DNA from 2 places in the Streptomyces sp. NPDC087263 genome. Region 1 is predicted to be linked to the other one. Evidence: riboswitches for the same ligand, from Rfam matches in the RefSeq annotation. Region 1 holds a riboswitch; the other holds the start of a gene.
The links. A riboswitch is a leader RNA that binds a small molecule or an ion and turns the genes downstream of it on or off. The one in region 1 is predicted to bind cyclic di-AMP.
Positions count from the first base shown of each region.

Region 1 (7,436 bases):
TGCATCACGTCCCGGCTCAGGCCACCGCGTCGATCCATGTCCTGATGTCGTCCGGCGAGAGCGTCCCCTTGGCCGCCACATGATCCCCGGAGGACTCGCCGCGCAACCGCCGCCCGATCCACGGGACCAGGTATTCGCGCGCCCAGTGGATGTTGTCGCGCCGGACCTCGAGCGTGCCGCGCGGTGGGAGCGGCGGCCACGGCTGGTCAGGGTCGGCCGGCACTTCGAGGCCGAGGACCTGGCCGGCCCGGAGCGCGACGCGGGTGTGGCCCTCGGGTGACAGGTGGAGGCGGTCGCCGTCCCAGGCGCGGCGGTCCTGAATCGTCTTCAGGGACCACAGGTCCAGGACAGGGCAGCCGTACCTGTCGGCGATGGCCCGTAGGTGCCCGTTGTACGTGGCGATCTTGCCGCGCATGTGTTTCAGCACGGGCACGCCACGGGTGTCGAACCCGGTCGTCACCAGGACGGTGCCGACGACGGAGGTGAGGTCGGCGACCGCGCGCTCGAAGCGCTCCGCGACCTCGTCGGGGTCGACGCCGGGCCGGATGATGTCGTTGCCGCCCGCGCAGAAGGAGACCAGGTCCGGCGCCAGCTCCTTCGCCCGCGAAAGCTGGTGCTCGATGATCTGGTCGAGCAGTTTGCCGCGGACGGCGAGATTGGTGTAGGTGAAGTCGCCCTCGGGGCGCCGGTCCGCGAGCAGTACCGCGAACCGGTCCGCCCAACCGACAAAGGCCCCGTCAGGCCCGGGGTCGCCGACGCCCTCGGTGAAGCTGTCCCCCACCGCTACGTACGACCCGATCACTGATCTGTTGCCACTCTTCGAATCGTCTGCCACAACAACCCATGATTCACCTTCGAGTGTGACCTACGCGACCGTATTATGGGGTTGACGGGTGGTGACATAAGCCACGCATAAAGTCTGGGTCAAGCTCGGAATAAGGGCCCACCAGGGGTAGTTGAACAGCCACCGCGTCTGGAAGGGAATGCCCGAGGGCGCGACATCCTGAGCACGAAACGCCGAAGGCCGGACCCTGGGGATCGTGGGGTCCGGCCTTCGGCGGCGAGCGAGAGACGTCAGCCGACGGTGACACCGTGGGAGCGCAGGTACGCAACCGGGTCCACGTCCGAGCCGTAGTCCGGCGTCGTGCGGATCTCGAAGTGCAGGTGCGGTCCGGTGACGTTGCCGGTCGCCCCGGAGAGGCCGATCTGCTGCCCCTCGGTCACGGTCTGGCCCGCCGAGACGGAGAGGGAGGAGAGGTGGGCGTACTGCGAGTACTGGCCGTCGGCGTGCTGGATGACGACCTGGTTACCGTACGCGCCACCCCAGCCCGCCGAGACGACGGTGCCCGCGGCGACGGACTTGACGGTGGTGCCGGTCGGGACCACGAAGTCCACGCCCGTGTGGTAGCCGCTGGACCACATGCTGCCGGCGACCTTGTAGCCGGTGCCGATGGTCGCGCCCTCAACCGGCAGCGCGTAACCGGAACTGCTGCTGGAGGCCGCGGTGTCGTCGGCCTTGGCCGTGGGCTCGGCCGCCGTCTTGGCGGACGACTCGGACGCCTTCGAGGACTTCGTCGACTTGGACGACTTGGTCGCGCTACTCGACGCGGCGGCCTTCTTGCCGATCGTCAGCTTCAGACCCGGGTGGATGAGCGCGGGGTCCTCGCCGACAGCCTTGCGGTTGTCCGAGTACAGCTTCTTCCAGCCGCCACTGACGCTCTGATCGCCGGCGATCTTCGAGAGGGAGTCACCGGCCTTTACCGCATAGGTCTTCGTCGCGGTCTTCTCGGCCGCGGCGGGAGCGGAAGTGGCGGCCTTTTCGGCAGCCGTGGCAGCCTTTTCCGACGCCGTGGAAACAGTGGAAGCCGTGGAAGCCGAGGTCGCGGCATGGGCCCCGGTGGCTCCCATGAGCGGCAGCGCGAGCGCGGCGCCACCCGTTCCGGCCACGGCGATCGAGCGCGTGAAACGCTGGGACTTGGGACGGCGGTGCTTACCCTTCGCGGGCATGACGAATTCCTCTCCGGCGCCTGCGAGGTGAGCTGTCGGGTGCGGGCTGGAGATGCCCGGCCGCGCTGCTGCGCGGCTATACCCCTAGCCGTTCCGGAGACCGGAACAGGCGTCTTACCTGTGGGTCCCCCGCTCCTGCCACATACGGGTGAGTGTGCGGATTCCGGTCGGCGGCAGGATTGGGCGTCCGTCCGGATTGAGGGTGAACGTAAGCTAAATAAGACCGCGTCGACAAGCATGTGGATTTTCTGCGCCTGCGCCACCCTTGATCCACGCCGGAATTACCGTCACCCTCCGTCGACGGAGGGCCTTTCCGGCCCGGCAATTCACCAGAGAATCCGGGCAGGTTGACAAAGAGGCGCCGCAACACATCGTCACGAATATGACGCTGCTCACGCACGTTGACCCAGGATGCCTTATTACAGGGCCAGTTGTAATGAAACAGCTAATCCGGACAGAACAGCCAGATGCGACGCAGTCGGATAACTACCGCATCATCGTCCGCACCGATCTCCCCCATCGAGCCTCCATAGATGCGGACAGACAGGAATAAATCCTCACACCATCGCGCACCCGGCAGTTCCGGAGGCGACGGCCCGCACCTGCGAAGACAACGCCTGTGGACAACTCATTGCCCCAGGAACCCATGTCGTATCGTCGAGAGCGCAACGTCCGTCGGCGGGCGACGCCGAGCAGCGCCGACGGCTGACCGGGAGGAGCCCCCGTGACACAGCAGGTCCCGTCGACCGAACCCGAGCTGACCGCTGTGCGCAACTTCCGGGACGTGGGCGGCCTGCCCACCGTGGACGGCCGTCGGGTGAAGTACGGGGTGCTGTTCCGCAGCGGACATCTCGCGCATGCCACGGAGGACGACGCCGCGTTCCTCGCCTCCCTCGGCCTGCACACGATCTTCGACTTCCGCAACGCTTCGGACCAGAAGCTGGAGGGTCCGGACGTCGAGCTGCCGGGCGTGCGCAACGTGAATCTGCCGCTGACCGACCCGGCCGACGGCTCCGAGTTCTGGAAGATGGTCCGCGACGGCGATCTCGAACAGCTGCGCACGCTCCTCGCGGACGGCAAGGCGGCGAACCGGATGATCAACTCCTACCGCGCCATCGTCAAGGAGCGCACCGCCGAGCATTCCCAAGTGCTGCACTCGATGGCCGAGGACAGTGTGCCCGCGCTGATGCACTGCGCCGCGGGCAAGGACCGCGCCGGCCTCTCCATAGCCGTGACACTCCTGGCCGTCGGCGTCGAGCGCGAGGCCATCGTGGCCGACTACCTGGAGTCGAACGCCCTGCACCGTCGCTACAAGGTCCACCGCAGCAGCTCCTCCGCGTCGGCGTACTCCCCGGAGGTCATGGAGCTGCTCAGCCCGCTGTTCGACGCCCGCGCCGAGTACCTGACCGCGGCCTTCGAGACGATCGAGGAGACCTGGGGCAGCGTCGACGTGTACCTGGAGCGGGGCCTTGGGCTCACCCCGGAGCTGCGGGCCGGGCTGCGCGAGCGGCTCCTCGACTGACACGGCACAGGTCTCCCGGTCCCGGCCGACGGGTGCCTACTGGTTCTGTGCGCCCAGCGTGAACAGCAGGTAGACGAAGGCCGCGAAGAGGTGGCCGACGGCGACGTAGATGATCAGCCGTACCCACAGTGCGCGGGGGAGCTTGTCGTCCATGGAGCGGCGCGGGCCGGATTCCGTGGGATCGGTCATGGCGTCTTCTCTCCCAGGGTCGGGTGGTCGGTCGCCGGGCCGAGGCACAGCGCGGCGGTGGGGCTCTGTAGCAGGGTGTGTACGAAGAGCAGCTCGGCGCCGTCCCGGTCGGCGGCGGCGATACGGTGCGGGGTGAGCGAGTCGAAGTGCGCGCTGTCCCCCGGGGCGAGCACATGCGCGCGGTCACCGAGGCGCAGCCGCAGTCGCCCCCTCAGGACGTGGAGCCACTCCTCACCGGGGTGGACGCGCACGATGTCGCCCTGCGAGCCGTACGGGACGTGCACGCGCAGGGCCTGCATCCCGCGGCCCGAGCCGCCCGCCTGCCAGTAGGTCCAGCCGCCCGCCGCGGTCGGCTCCATGTCGGCGGCGCGCACCACGGCGTCCCGCTCGGGGACCGTCTCGCCGAGCAGCTCGGAGACGGTCGTACCGTAGATACGAGCGAGTGCGAGCAGCATCGGCAGCGAGGGCTGGCGCTGCCCGGTCTCCAGGCGCGAGAGGTGGGCGGGCGAGAGCCCGGCGGCACGGGCCGCGGACTCCAGGGTCAGGGAGGCCCGGCGGCGCAGCCCACGCAGCTGGGGTGCGACGACGTGCAGCTCGTCGGCGGCTCCCTGCGGGGAAGGGTTCATACCCTCGGCGGTGCTCATGCCTCCATTGAGCCCGAGCCTTACCTCTGGGGCAAACTTCTTGCCCCAGAGGCAAAAGTCAAACGGTTCGGCACCCCTGCGGTCTCAGCAACCGCTCCGTCACCGGTTCGCCACCGCCTGCTTCACCAGGGTCTTCCCGAAGTCCCACATCAGCCCGCCCCCGCCGTGCGCGTCGTCCATCACGGCCGTGAAGGCATCCACGAAGCGGTCCACGTCCCCCTCATCGATGACCAGCGGCGGGATCAGCTTGATCACCTCCAGATGGTCACCGGAGACCTGGGTGAGGATGCGGTGCCGTTGCAGCAGCGGCACGACCACCATCTGGGCGAACAACCCCTTGCGCGCGGCTTGCAGCATCGTCCAACGACTGCGCAGCTTCAGCGACTTGGGCCGCCCGAACTCGATGCCGATCATCAGCCCCCGGCCGCGTACGTCACTCAGCAGCTCGTACTTGTCCACGAGCGCCGCAAGCCGGGACTTCAACTGCTCTCCCGTGGCACGGGCGTTGGCCACGATCTGCTCGTTCTCCATGACCGAGAGCACGGCAAGGCCTGCCGCCATGGCCTGCGCGTTCGACCCGAAGCTCGCCGAGTGCACCAGGACCCGGTCGATCGACGAGTAGACCTTCTTGAAGATCCAGTCCTTGCCCAGCGTGGCGCCGACCGGCACATAGCCGCCCGACAACGCCTTGGCCACACACACCAGGTCCGGTTCCACACCCTCCTCGTGCTGATAGGCGTAGAAGTCCCCGGTCCGCCCCAGGCCCGTCTGCACCTCGTCGACGATGAGCAGCGCCTTGTGTTTGTGCAGCAACTCCTGGGCGGCGCGCAGATATCCGGGCGGTGTCTCGTGCACCCCCTTGCCCTGGATGGGTTCGACGATGAGCGCGGCGACGTCGCCCTTCTTCAACTCCCGTTCCAGGGCGTCGAGATCACCGAGCGGGACGGCCGTGTCGGGGAGCAAGGGCGCGAAGCCGTCGCGGAAACCGTCCTCGCCGTTCACGGACAGCGACCCGGTGGTCAGCCCGTGGAAGGCGTGCGGGCAGTACAGGATCCGCGGTTTCCCGGTCGCGTACCGGGCGAACTTCAGCGCGGTCTCGACAGCCTCCGTGCCGCTGTTGCCGAAGAACACCCGGTCCAGGTGCGGACTGTGGACGAGCAGCCGCTCCGCGAGCAGCCCGGGCAGCGGCTGGCAGTCGAAGCGGGTGAGGTCGGCGAGCGAGGCGTCGAGGACGTCGTGCAGTGCCTGGCGGACCACGGGGTGATGGCGGCCCAGGCCCATCACCCCGAACCCGGCGAGCATGTCCAGGTAGTCCGCTCCGTCCGCGTCCCAGAAGTGGGCGCCCTCGGCCCGCTCGTACACCTTGTCGAAGCCGATGGTGTGCAGCATGCGCGGGAGCTGGTGGTTCAGGTACTTGGTGTGCAGCTCGTAGCGCTCGGCTCCGCGTTCGGCGAGCAGCGCGCCGAGGTCGAACTCAGGCTTCGCGGAAGGGGACTTCACCGAGTTCGACTTCTCGGAAGAGGGCTTCCCCGAGGAGGAGGTCTCCCCAGAAGGCGCCTTCCCTGAAGGGATGGTCATTCCTGTTTCTCCTTGGACAGCTCGTCCTTGACTGCCAGACCGGCGCTGATCCGCCCGGCGATCTCGACCGGCGTGAGACCTATGTCGGCCAGCACCTCACCACGCTTGGCATGCGCGAGGAACTGCTCCGGAATGCCGAACCGCCGTACGGGTACGTCGACGTCCGCGTCCCCGAATGCCAGCGCGACCGCCGCGCCGACACCGGCCGCCCGGCTGTTGTCCTCGACGACGGCCACCATGCGGTGCTCGGCGGCGAGTCCAGGCAACGAGGGGTCGACCGGCTTGACCCAGCGCGGGTCGACGACGGTGCAGCCGATACCGCGGGCTTCGAGCAGTTCGGCGGCCTGGAGGCAGACCGGTGCCATGACACCGACGGCCACCAGGAGCACCGACGGCCGGTCCCCCCGGTGCAGGACGTCCATGCCGCCCACGTGGTCGACGGCGGGAATCGCCGGCCCCACCGACTCCTTCGGGAACCGGATCAGCGTCGGCGCGTCGTCGACGGCGACCGCCTCCCGCAGCTGCGCCCGCAGTTGGTCGGCGTCGCGCGGCGCGGCGATCCGGAGCCCCGGCACGACCTGGAGGATCGACATGTCCCACATGCCGTTGTGCGAGGCGCCGTCCACGCCCGTGACGCCCGCCCGGTCAAGCACGAAGGTGACACCGCACCGGTGCAGTGCCACGTCCATCAGTAGCTGGTCGAAGGCACGGTTGAGGAAGGTGGCGTAGACGGCGACGACGGGATGCAGGCCGCCGGTAGCCAGCCCTGCCGCGGACACCGCGGCATGCTGCTCGGCGATGCCGACGTCCCACACCCGGTCGGGGAACTTCTCGGCGAACTTGCCGAGCCCCACCGGATGCAGCATGGCCGCCGTGATCGCCACGACGTCCTCGCGCTCCGCCCCGATCCTGACGATCTCGTCGCCGAACACGGAGGTCCAGGAAGGCCCGTTGGCGGGCGCGAGGGGCTCGCAGGTGAGCGGGTCCATCACGCCGACCGTGTGGAAGTGGTCCTCCTCGTGCGCGAGCGCGGGCTCGTATCCACGTCCTTTCTCCGTCAGGCAGTGGATCAGCACAGGCCCGTGGAAGCGTTTCGCACGCCGCAGCGCGGATTCCATGGCCCGCACGTCGTGCCCGTCGATCGGCCCGACGTACTTGAGCCCGAGATCCTCGAACATGCCCTGCGGCGCGAAGGCGTCCTTGAACCCCTTCTTCGCGCCGTGCAGCGACTCGTAGACGGTGTTCCCGATGACCGGCGTGCGCAGGAGTACGTCCTTGCCCCAAGCGAGGATCTGCTCGTAACTGTCCGTCGTCCGCAGGGTCGCCAGGTGATTGGCGAGACCGCCGATGGTCGGCGAGTACGAGCGCTCGTTGTCGTTGACGACGATGATCAGCGGCCGGTCCTTGGCGGCGGCGATGTTGTTCAGCGCCTCCCACGCCATGCCCCCGGTGAGCGCGCCGTCGCCGATGACCGCGACGACATGCCCCTTCTCGCC
Region 1 is NZ_JBIUYT010000007.1:131-7,566, forward strand. Features, by position in the region: gene ACIPC1_RS22705 (SGNH/GDSL hydrolase family protein) at 17-802, opposite strand; gene ACIPC1_RS22710 (peptidoglycan DD-metalloendopeptidase family protein) at 1,075-2,007, opposite strand; cyclic di-AMP (ydaO/yuaA leader) riboswitch at 2,012-2,176, opposite strand; gene ACIPC1_RS22715 (tyrosine-protein phosphatase) at 2,732-3,529, shown strand; gene ACIPC1_RS22720 (DUF6126 family protein) at 3,566-3,682, opposite strand; gene ACIPC1_RS22725 (helix-turn-helix domain-containing protein) at 3,715-4,362, opposite strand; gene ACIPC1_RS22730 (aspartate aminotransferase family protein) at 4,462-5,940, opposite strand; gene dxs (1-deoxy-D-xylulose-5-phosphate synthase) at 5,937-7,436, opposite strand, start outside.

Region 2 (7,436 bases), on a different contig from region 1:
GACGAGTCGGCGGAGCCGCGTGTGGTCCGGCGGGTCGATGTTGAGCAGATGGGTCATGAGGTTGGCGCTGCGCTCGCCGGGGATGCCCGTCTTGCTCTTGCCGTGGGCGTCTTCGGAATGGTGGGCGGGATTCTTCGAGAGCCGCTGGTCGGCGAGAGCCTCCTTGGCGTCCGCGTACCGGGTGATCAGCCAGGCCTCCACCCCACTGGGGAGCGTGGTTTGGTGCACGGGCGAATGCTCGCGGAGCCACGCGTAGGCAGGGTAGGGGTCGGTGGCGAACTCCCAGGTGAAGAGTTCGGGTTTGTTATGGGGGGCGTTCACGGGCTGACGGTACCGGGCGCCGTGTTGCGCGGGTGAGATCGCCGAATTGTGCAATTTCCCTTCAACTGGTGCGCCCATGCCTTGCCGCCCCGGCGTCCGTGGTCCGCAGTGTGGCCGCTGAGGGCACGTGGGCGCGGCAGTAGCCAAACCCAGTGCCGGGTCTGCGGCCGACTCGTTTCGTGACACTCCGTGGCCCTGCATACCTCACCGAATTCGGCGTACCCCGCCTCCCTGCGCCGGGGAGGCCGGACCACCCGCCTCCCGGCCTCCAACTCGCAAGGGATTCCGCCGATTTGCACCGACGCGGTGGGCTCATTATGCATGGATTGCGTACGGTTCCAGTGGAGTTCACGGCTCCGCTCCAGTTGTCCGCCGAGCGGGCCTGAGGCGGTTCGGGGGTTGCGGAAAGCTGACGATCTATCAACATTGTGATCTTCACGTGATCTACGCTGCATCGACTTGTGACAAGCGTTCGCGTGCGGATACGTTCGACGAACAGCGCGGATCATGCGTCGCAGACGTCGGCTGGCGTCGCCGTATGTCGCTGTAGTCACCTGCTGTCACATGAAAGGGCTTCCGCATGCTCTCCGGGAACGGCCGCCATCGTCGCCCCCGTCAGGCCCCGGCTCTCCTTGTTGCGGCAGGAGTGACCGGATCGGCGATCGCGATCCCGTTGCTCGGTGCCGCGAGTGCGAGCGCGGCCGACACCACTACTTGGGACCGCGTCGCGGAGTGCGAGACGGGTGCCGCCTGGAGCGACAACGCCGGTGACGGGTACTACGGCGGGCTGCATGTGACCCAGTGGGACTGGGAGAACTACGGCGGCCTCGAGTACGCCCCGAGCGCCGACCAGGCCAGCCGCTCGCAGCAGATAGCCGTCGCCGAGAAGATCCTCGACGGCCGGGGGCTTGTCGCCTGGCCCACCTGCGGACCCCTCTCCGGGCTCAGCAAGGACTCCGCCTCGGTGGAGGTCGACACGGGCGTGGCGGCCGACTCGCCGTCGGCCACGCCCGGTTCCGCGGACCCGTCCGCATCGGCCAGTCCCTCCCCGTCCGCCTCCCCGTCCGCCTCCCCGTCCGCCTCGCCCTCCGCGGACGCAACCGAGGACACCGGAAGCTCCACCAACTCCGGCGCTCCGGAGGCGAGCGCGAGCGCGAGCGCCGACCCAAGCGCCACGAACAGTGATGAATCGGACAAGTCCGCCCAGGCCGACGATTCTTCGAGTGCGCCCGAGGACGAGGCGACCGCCGGGCGTCACCGTGGTGACACCGCCACCGAGGGTGCGACCGACGGCGGTACGGACGACGCCGCCTCTGGGCGGCACGCCTCACGTGACTCCGACACGGCCCGCACCGTCGTCGACGGCTCCTATGTCGTCCAGGCCGGCGACAGCCTCTCGGTCATCGCCGACGCCCTTGGCCTCGACGGCGGATGGACCCAGCTGTACGACGAGAACAAGGAGACGGTCGGCGCCGACGCGGACCTCATCCTCCCCGGTCAGAGCCTGGCAGTTGGTGCTGAATAGGGTGAAAAGCAGCGGGAGTTCGCGTCATGGTTCGCCATGGAATGTCCAGTTTGGTGAGAATGAGAGATGGATCTCAGACCCCCTGATCGTCTTTGATATTCCGCCGATCGCCTGCCTACGGTCGTGACCGCTCGCCACAGTGAGCCCCGACGGTCGCAACGCCGAATCCTGCCAGCGGCCGTACGGGAACAGTCGTCGCGTCAAGCGCCGTAGGCAGGAGCGGGGGACCCAAGGTAAGCGCCGCGCCCGGTAGTTGACCGGGAGTGGCTTGGGGTGAAGCCGTGCACCGAAGGGTGCGCGACCGGGCACTCACCCGCCCGAACCCGACAGCTCACCTCGTAGGCGTCGGTGAGGGGATCACTTCATGCTGCGTTCGTGCAAGGGCAAGCACCGTCGCCCGTCCAAGGTCACCCGTATCGCCACGCTCGCCGGAGTGACCGGCGTCGCCGTCGCCGCTCCGCTGATGGCGGCCGGCACCGCCTCCGCCGCCACCACCTCCGAGTGGGACACCGTCGCCCAGTGCGAGTCCGGTGGCAACTGGTCCATCAACACCGGCAACGGCTACTACGGCGGCCTGCAGTTCTCCTCCTCCACCTGGTCCGCGTACGGCGGCAGCTCGTACGCCTCCTCCGCCGACCAGGCCTCCAAGTCCCAGCAGATATCCGTCGCCGAGAAGGTTCTCGCCGCTCAGGGCAAGGGCGCCTGGCCGACCTGCGGCACGGGCCTGTCGAACGCCGCGAACGACGCCGGCAGCACCACCCCTTCGCAGCCGAGCACGCCGAGCACGCCGAGCACGCCGAGTGCACCGAGCTCGGGGACCGACGAGCAGCGTGCCTCGCGCTCCTCGGAGCGGGAGACCGCCAAGAAGGAGACCGTCGAGACCCCGACCGGTAAGACGGTCAAGAAGGGTGACGGCGAGTACAAGGTGAAGAAGGACGACACCCTCAGCGAGATCGCCGAGGCGAAGAACGTCAAGGGCGGCTGGCAGAAGCTGTTCGAGCTGAACAAGGACATCATCGACGACGCGGACTTCATCTACCCGGGTCAGCAGCTGCACCTCAGCTGACGGCCGGGGTCGTCGGCCGACGGCGGTCGGCCGGCGACTGACAGGTAGCTCGCAGTTGAACCACAGCCCGCTCCCATACGTGGTCTCCATACTGAAGGCCTCGTGTGGGTCACCCCCGTCCCCCACGGGCTCCCCGCTCCGGTGCGTGTTCCCCCGTACGCACCGGGGCGGGGCTTTTCATTTCCGGCACCGGTCCCGCCATCGTCACCCTCTTCCCCGCCTTTTTGTTCCGTTCGGGAACAATATGTGCTCTCAGTTCTGCACAAGAGGGGGTAGACCGGCTGGCCGATCCCTCGGAGCCGGTTAGGCTCATCTACGCGGGGCTGCCACAGTCCCGCGTACCCGCGTCACATTCTGAAGGAGATGCTCGTGCCGTCCATCGACGTCGTCGTAGCCCGGGAAATCCTCGACTCGCGAGGGAACCCCACCGTCGAGGTCGAGGTCGGCCTCGATGACGGCAGCACCGGTCGTGCCGCCGTCCCGTCCGGCGCCTCCACCGGAGCCTTCGAGGCCATCGAGCTGCGTGACGGTGACCCCAACCGTTACGGCGGCAAGGGTGTCGAGAAGGCCGTCCTCGCCGTCATCGAGCAGATCGGCCCGGAGCTCGTCGGTTACGACGCCACCGAGCAGCGCCTGATCGACCAGGCGATGTTCGACCTGGACGCCACCGACAACAAGGGCTCGCTCGGCGCCAACGCCATTCTCGGCGTCTCCCTCGCCGTCGCGCACGCCGCCTCCGAGGCCAGCGACCTGCCCCTCTTCCGCTACCTGGGCGGCCCGAACGCGCACCTGCTGCCCGTTCCGATGATGAACATCCTGAACGGTGGGTCGCACGCCGACTCGAACGTGGACATCCAGGAGTTCATGATCGCCCCGATCGGCGCGGAGTCCTTCTCCGAGGCGCTGCGCTGGGGCGCCGAGGTCTACCACACCCTCAAGAAGGTGCTGAAGACCAAGGGCCTGTCCACCGGCCTCGGCGACGAGGGCGGCTTCGCCCCGAACCTGGAGTCCAACCGCGCCGCGCTCGACCTCATCATCGAGGCCATCAAGCAGGCCGGTTACATCCCCGGCGAGCAGATCGGGCTCGCGCTCGACGTCGCCGCGTCCGAGTTCTACAAGGACGGCAAGTACGAGTTCGAGGGCAAGTCCCGCTCGGCCGCCGAGATGACCGAGTACTACGAGGAGCTCGTCGCCGCGTACCCGCTGGTCTCCATCGAGGACCCGCTGTACGAGGACGACTGGGCCGGCTGGAAGGTCATCACCGACAAGCTGGGCGACAAGGTCCAGATCGTCGGCGACGACCTCTTCGTCACCAACCCGGAGCGGCTGGCCCGCGGCATCGAGGAGGGCTCCGCGAACGCCCTGCTCGTCAAGGTCAACCAGATCGGCTCGCTGACCGAGACCCTGGACGCCGTCGAGATGGCGCAGCGCAACGGCTTCAAGTGCATGATGTCCCACCGCTCCGGCGAGACCGAGGACACCACCATCGCCGACCTCGCCGTCGCGGTGAACTGCGGTCAGATCAAGACCGGCGCCCCGGCCCGCTCGGACCGCGTCGCCAAGTACAACCAGCTGCTGCGCATCGAGGAGATCCTCGACGACGCCGCGGTGTACGCCGGCCGCAGCGCGTTCCCCCGCTTCAAGGGCTGAGCCGGGCCTCGTAGGAAGCGTCGTACGTACGTCCCCGTACTCGGTCCCGTACCGTGTGCGGGGACGTACGCACGTGCTGGCAGGGACGTATCGGGGAGGCGGGACTCATGGCCGTGAAGGACCGGGACCGGTTCTCCACCGCGACCAGGCTGAAGCTGCTCGGCGAGCAGACGGCGGCCCGGGTCTACCGCTCCCAGACCAAGCGGCAGGCCCGCCGCTCGCGGCTCACCGGGCGGGCGGCGCTCCTCGCCCTTGTCCTGTGCTCGCTGGTGGTGGCCCTCGCGTACCCCATAAGGCAGTACGTGTCCCAGCGCGCCGAGGTCTCCGACCTGGTGCGGGAGCGGGAGCAGGCCCGCGCGCGGGTCGAGCAGTTGCGTGACCTCAAGGCGCGCTGGCAGGACGACGCGTACGCGGAGCAGCAGATCCGGGACCGGCTGCACTATGTGATGCCGGGGGAGACCGGCTACATCGTGATCGACCCGGACGCGGCGAAGCAGTCCCGTGTCGACCAGGGGGCGGCCGACCGTCCCTGGTACGCGAACGTGTGGGACGGCGTGGACAGAGCCGACGCCGACGGCCGCTGAACGAACCGATCGGCCGATCGGCCAGTTCACCGGCGGACCGCCCGACCGATCGGCTGACTGAAGCGGCAGACCGGCCGTTTGACCGTTTGACTGACTGACCGTTTGACTGACTGACCAGAAAGACATGTGACTCACGGCATGGAAACGCCACCGCCGCCCACCCCGCGCACCGAGCCGACCGACGCGGATGTCGAGGCCTTCAAGCAGCAGCTGGGGCGACCGCCGCGCGGGTTGCGCGCGATCGCGCACCGCTGTCCCTGCGGTCAGCCGGACGTGGTGGAGACGGCACCCCGACTTCCCGACGGGACGCCGTTCCCGACGACGTACTACCTCACGTGCCCGCGTGCCGCCTCCGCGATCGGCACCTTGGAGGCCAACGGGGTCATGAAGGAGATGACGGACCGGCTGGCGAGCGATCCCGAGCTGGCCGCCGCGTATCGCGCCGCTCACGAGGACTACATCGCCCGGCGTGACTCCATCGAGGTCCTGGAGGGCTTCCCCAGTGCGGGCGGCATGCCGGACCGGGTGAAGTGCCTGCATGTGCTGGTGGGCCACTCGCTGGCGGCGGGGCCCGGCGTGAACCCGCTGGGCGACGAGGCCATCGCGATGCTGCCGGAGTGGTGGCGCAAGGGGGCCTGCGTGGTCCCGTCACCCGAGACCACTCATCAGCCCGGAGCCCACCCCTCCCTCGCCGAAGAGGAGGCCGCCAAGTGACCCGTGTCGCCGCCGTCGACTGCGGTACGAACTCCATCCGCCTGCTCGTCGCCGACGCGGACCCGGCGACGGGGGAACTCGTCGACCTGGACCGGCGTATGACGATCGTCCGGCTCGGTCAGGGCGTCGACCGGACCGGGCGGCTCGCCCCCGAGGCGCTGGAGCGGACCTTCGCCGCCTGCCGTGAGTACGCGGCGGTCATCAAGGAGCACGGCGCTGAGCGGGTGCGGTTCGTGGCGACCTCGGCTTCCCGTGACGCCGAGAACCGGGACGAGTTCGTGCGCGGGGTGCTGGACATCCTGGGCGTGGAGCCCGAGGTCGTCACCGGTGACCGGGAGGCGGAGTTCTCCTTCACCGGCGCGACCAAGGAGCTGACCGGCCGGGACGACCTCGCCAGGCCGTACCTGGTCGTGGACATCGGCGGCGGGTCCACGGAGTTCGTCGTGGGCGACGACCAGGTGCGTGCCGCCGCGTCCGTCGACATCGGCTGTGTACGGATGACCGAGCGCCACCTCGTGCACGACGGCAAGGTCAGTGACCCGCCGACGGCCGCCGAGGTCGAGGCGATCCGTGCCGACATCGAGGCGGCCCTGGATCTCGCCGAGCGGACCGTGCCGCTGCGTGAGGCGCGCACGCTGGTCGGGCTGGCAGGCTCGGTCACCACGGTCTCGGCGATCGCGCAGAACCTTCCCGAGTACGACTCGGCCGCCATCCACCACTCCCGGGTCTCCTACGACCGGGTCCGCGAGATCACCGAGTCGCTGCTGACCTCGACGCACGCCGAACGCGCCGCGATCCCCTCGATGCATCCGGGCCGTGTCGACGTCATCGCCGCCGGCGCCCTCGTACTGCTCGCGATCATGGAGCGGATCGGCGCGGCGGAGGTCGTGGTCAGCGAGCACGACATTCTCGACGGGATCGCGTGGAAAGCGGCGGAAGAGCTCGAGTAGCGCATCGCCCGCGCTGCCCGACGGGGTCGCGTGGGCGGTCGCGTAGCCGTGTGCTCGGCCTCTCCTGAGCAGGTCGAACAACGTATGAGCGCACTTGAGGGGTCCGGAAAACGCCTCGGCGACACGCCGCCGGAAAAGTTCGTGAAGTTCTTCACAAGGAAAAAGGTCCTGTTGGGCGAGGATTTCGTTCCTCTGGCCCTTCGGGGCGGCTCACCGGGCGGGGGAGGGTGCTCACGGGAGCGTTCGGGGCGTGTTTCGGGCGTGTGAAACGGGGGCTGCTCCGGCCCGTTCGCGGGACCCTCGCGGTGACGGAGTGGCAGCTCACGCGGTGTTGACAACGGTCCGAACCGGACGCGGGTTCCCCCGTGGCGACATGACCTCGGTCACGTGGGCGGCGCAGTGTAGCAGAGGGTCGGACCTTGCTTGTGAAGGGGCTCACGAGCGACCCCCCTGGGGCAGGTGGATACTCGATGGCATGAGCACCACGGAGCGTCCCAGGATCCTCGTAGTAGGCGGTGGGTACGTAGGCCTGTACGCAGCTCGGCGCATTCTCAAGAAGATGCGCTACGGAGAGGCGACCGTCACGGTTGTCGACCCCCGGTCGTACATGACCTACCAGCCCTTCC
Region 2 is NZ_JBIUYT010000009.1:393,516-400,951, forward strand. Features, by position in the region: gene ACIPC1_RS29265 (cytochrome P450) at 1-321, opposite strand, end outside; gene ACIPC1_RS29270 (transglycosylase family protein) at 902-1,846, shown strand; cyclic di-AMP (ydaO/yuaA leader) riboswitch at 2,042-2,206, shown strand; gene ACIPC1_RS29275 (transglycosylase family protein) at 2,211-2,912, shown strand; gene eno (phosphopyruvate hydratase) at 3,276-4,562, shown strand; gene ACIPC1_RS29285 (septum formation initiator family protein) at 4,670-5,146, shown strand; gene ACIPC1_RS29290 (DUF501 domain-containing protein) at 5,285-5,860, shown strand; gene ACIPC1_RS29295 (exopolyphosphatase) at 5,857-6,810, shown strand; gene ACIPC1_RS29300 (NAD(P)/FAD-dependent oxidoreductase) at 7,286-7,436, shown strand, end outside.
Region 2: linked by a shared signal. The riboswitch ahead of ACIPC1_RS29275 (transglycosylase family protein) and the one ahead of ACIPC1_RS22710 (peptidoglycan DD-metalloendopeptidase family protein) in region 1 are both predicted to bind cyclic di-AMP.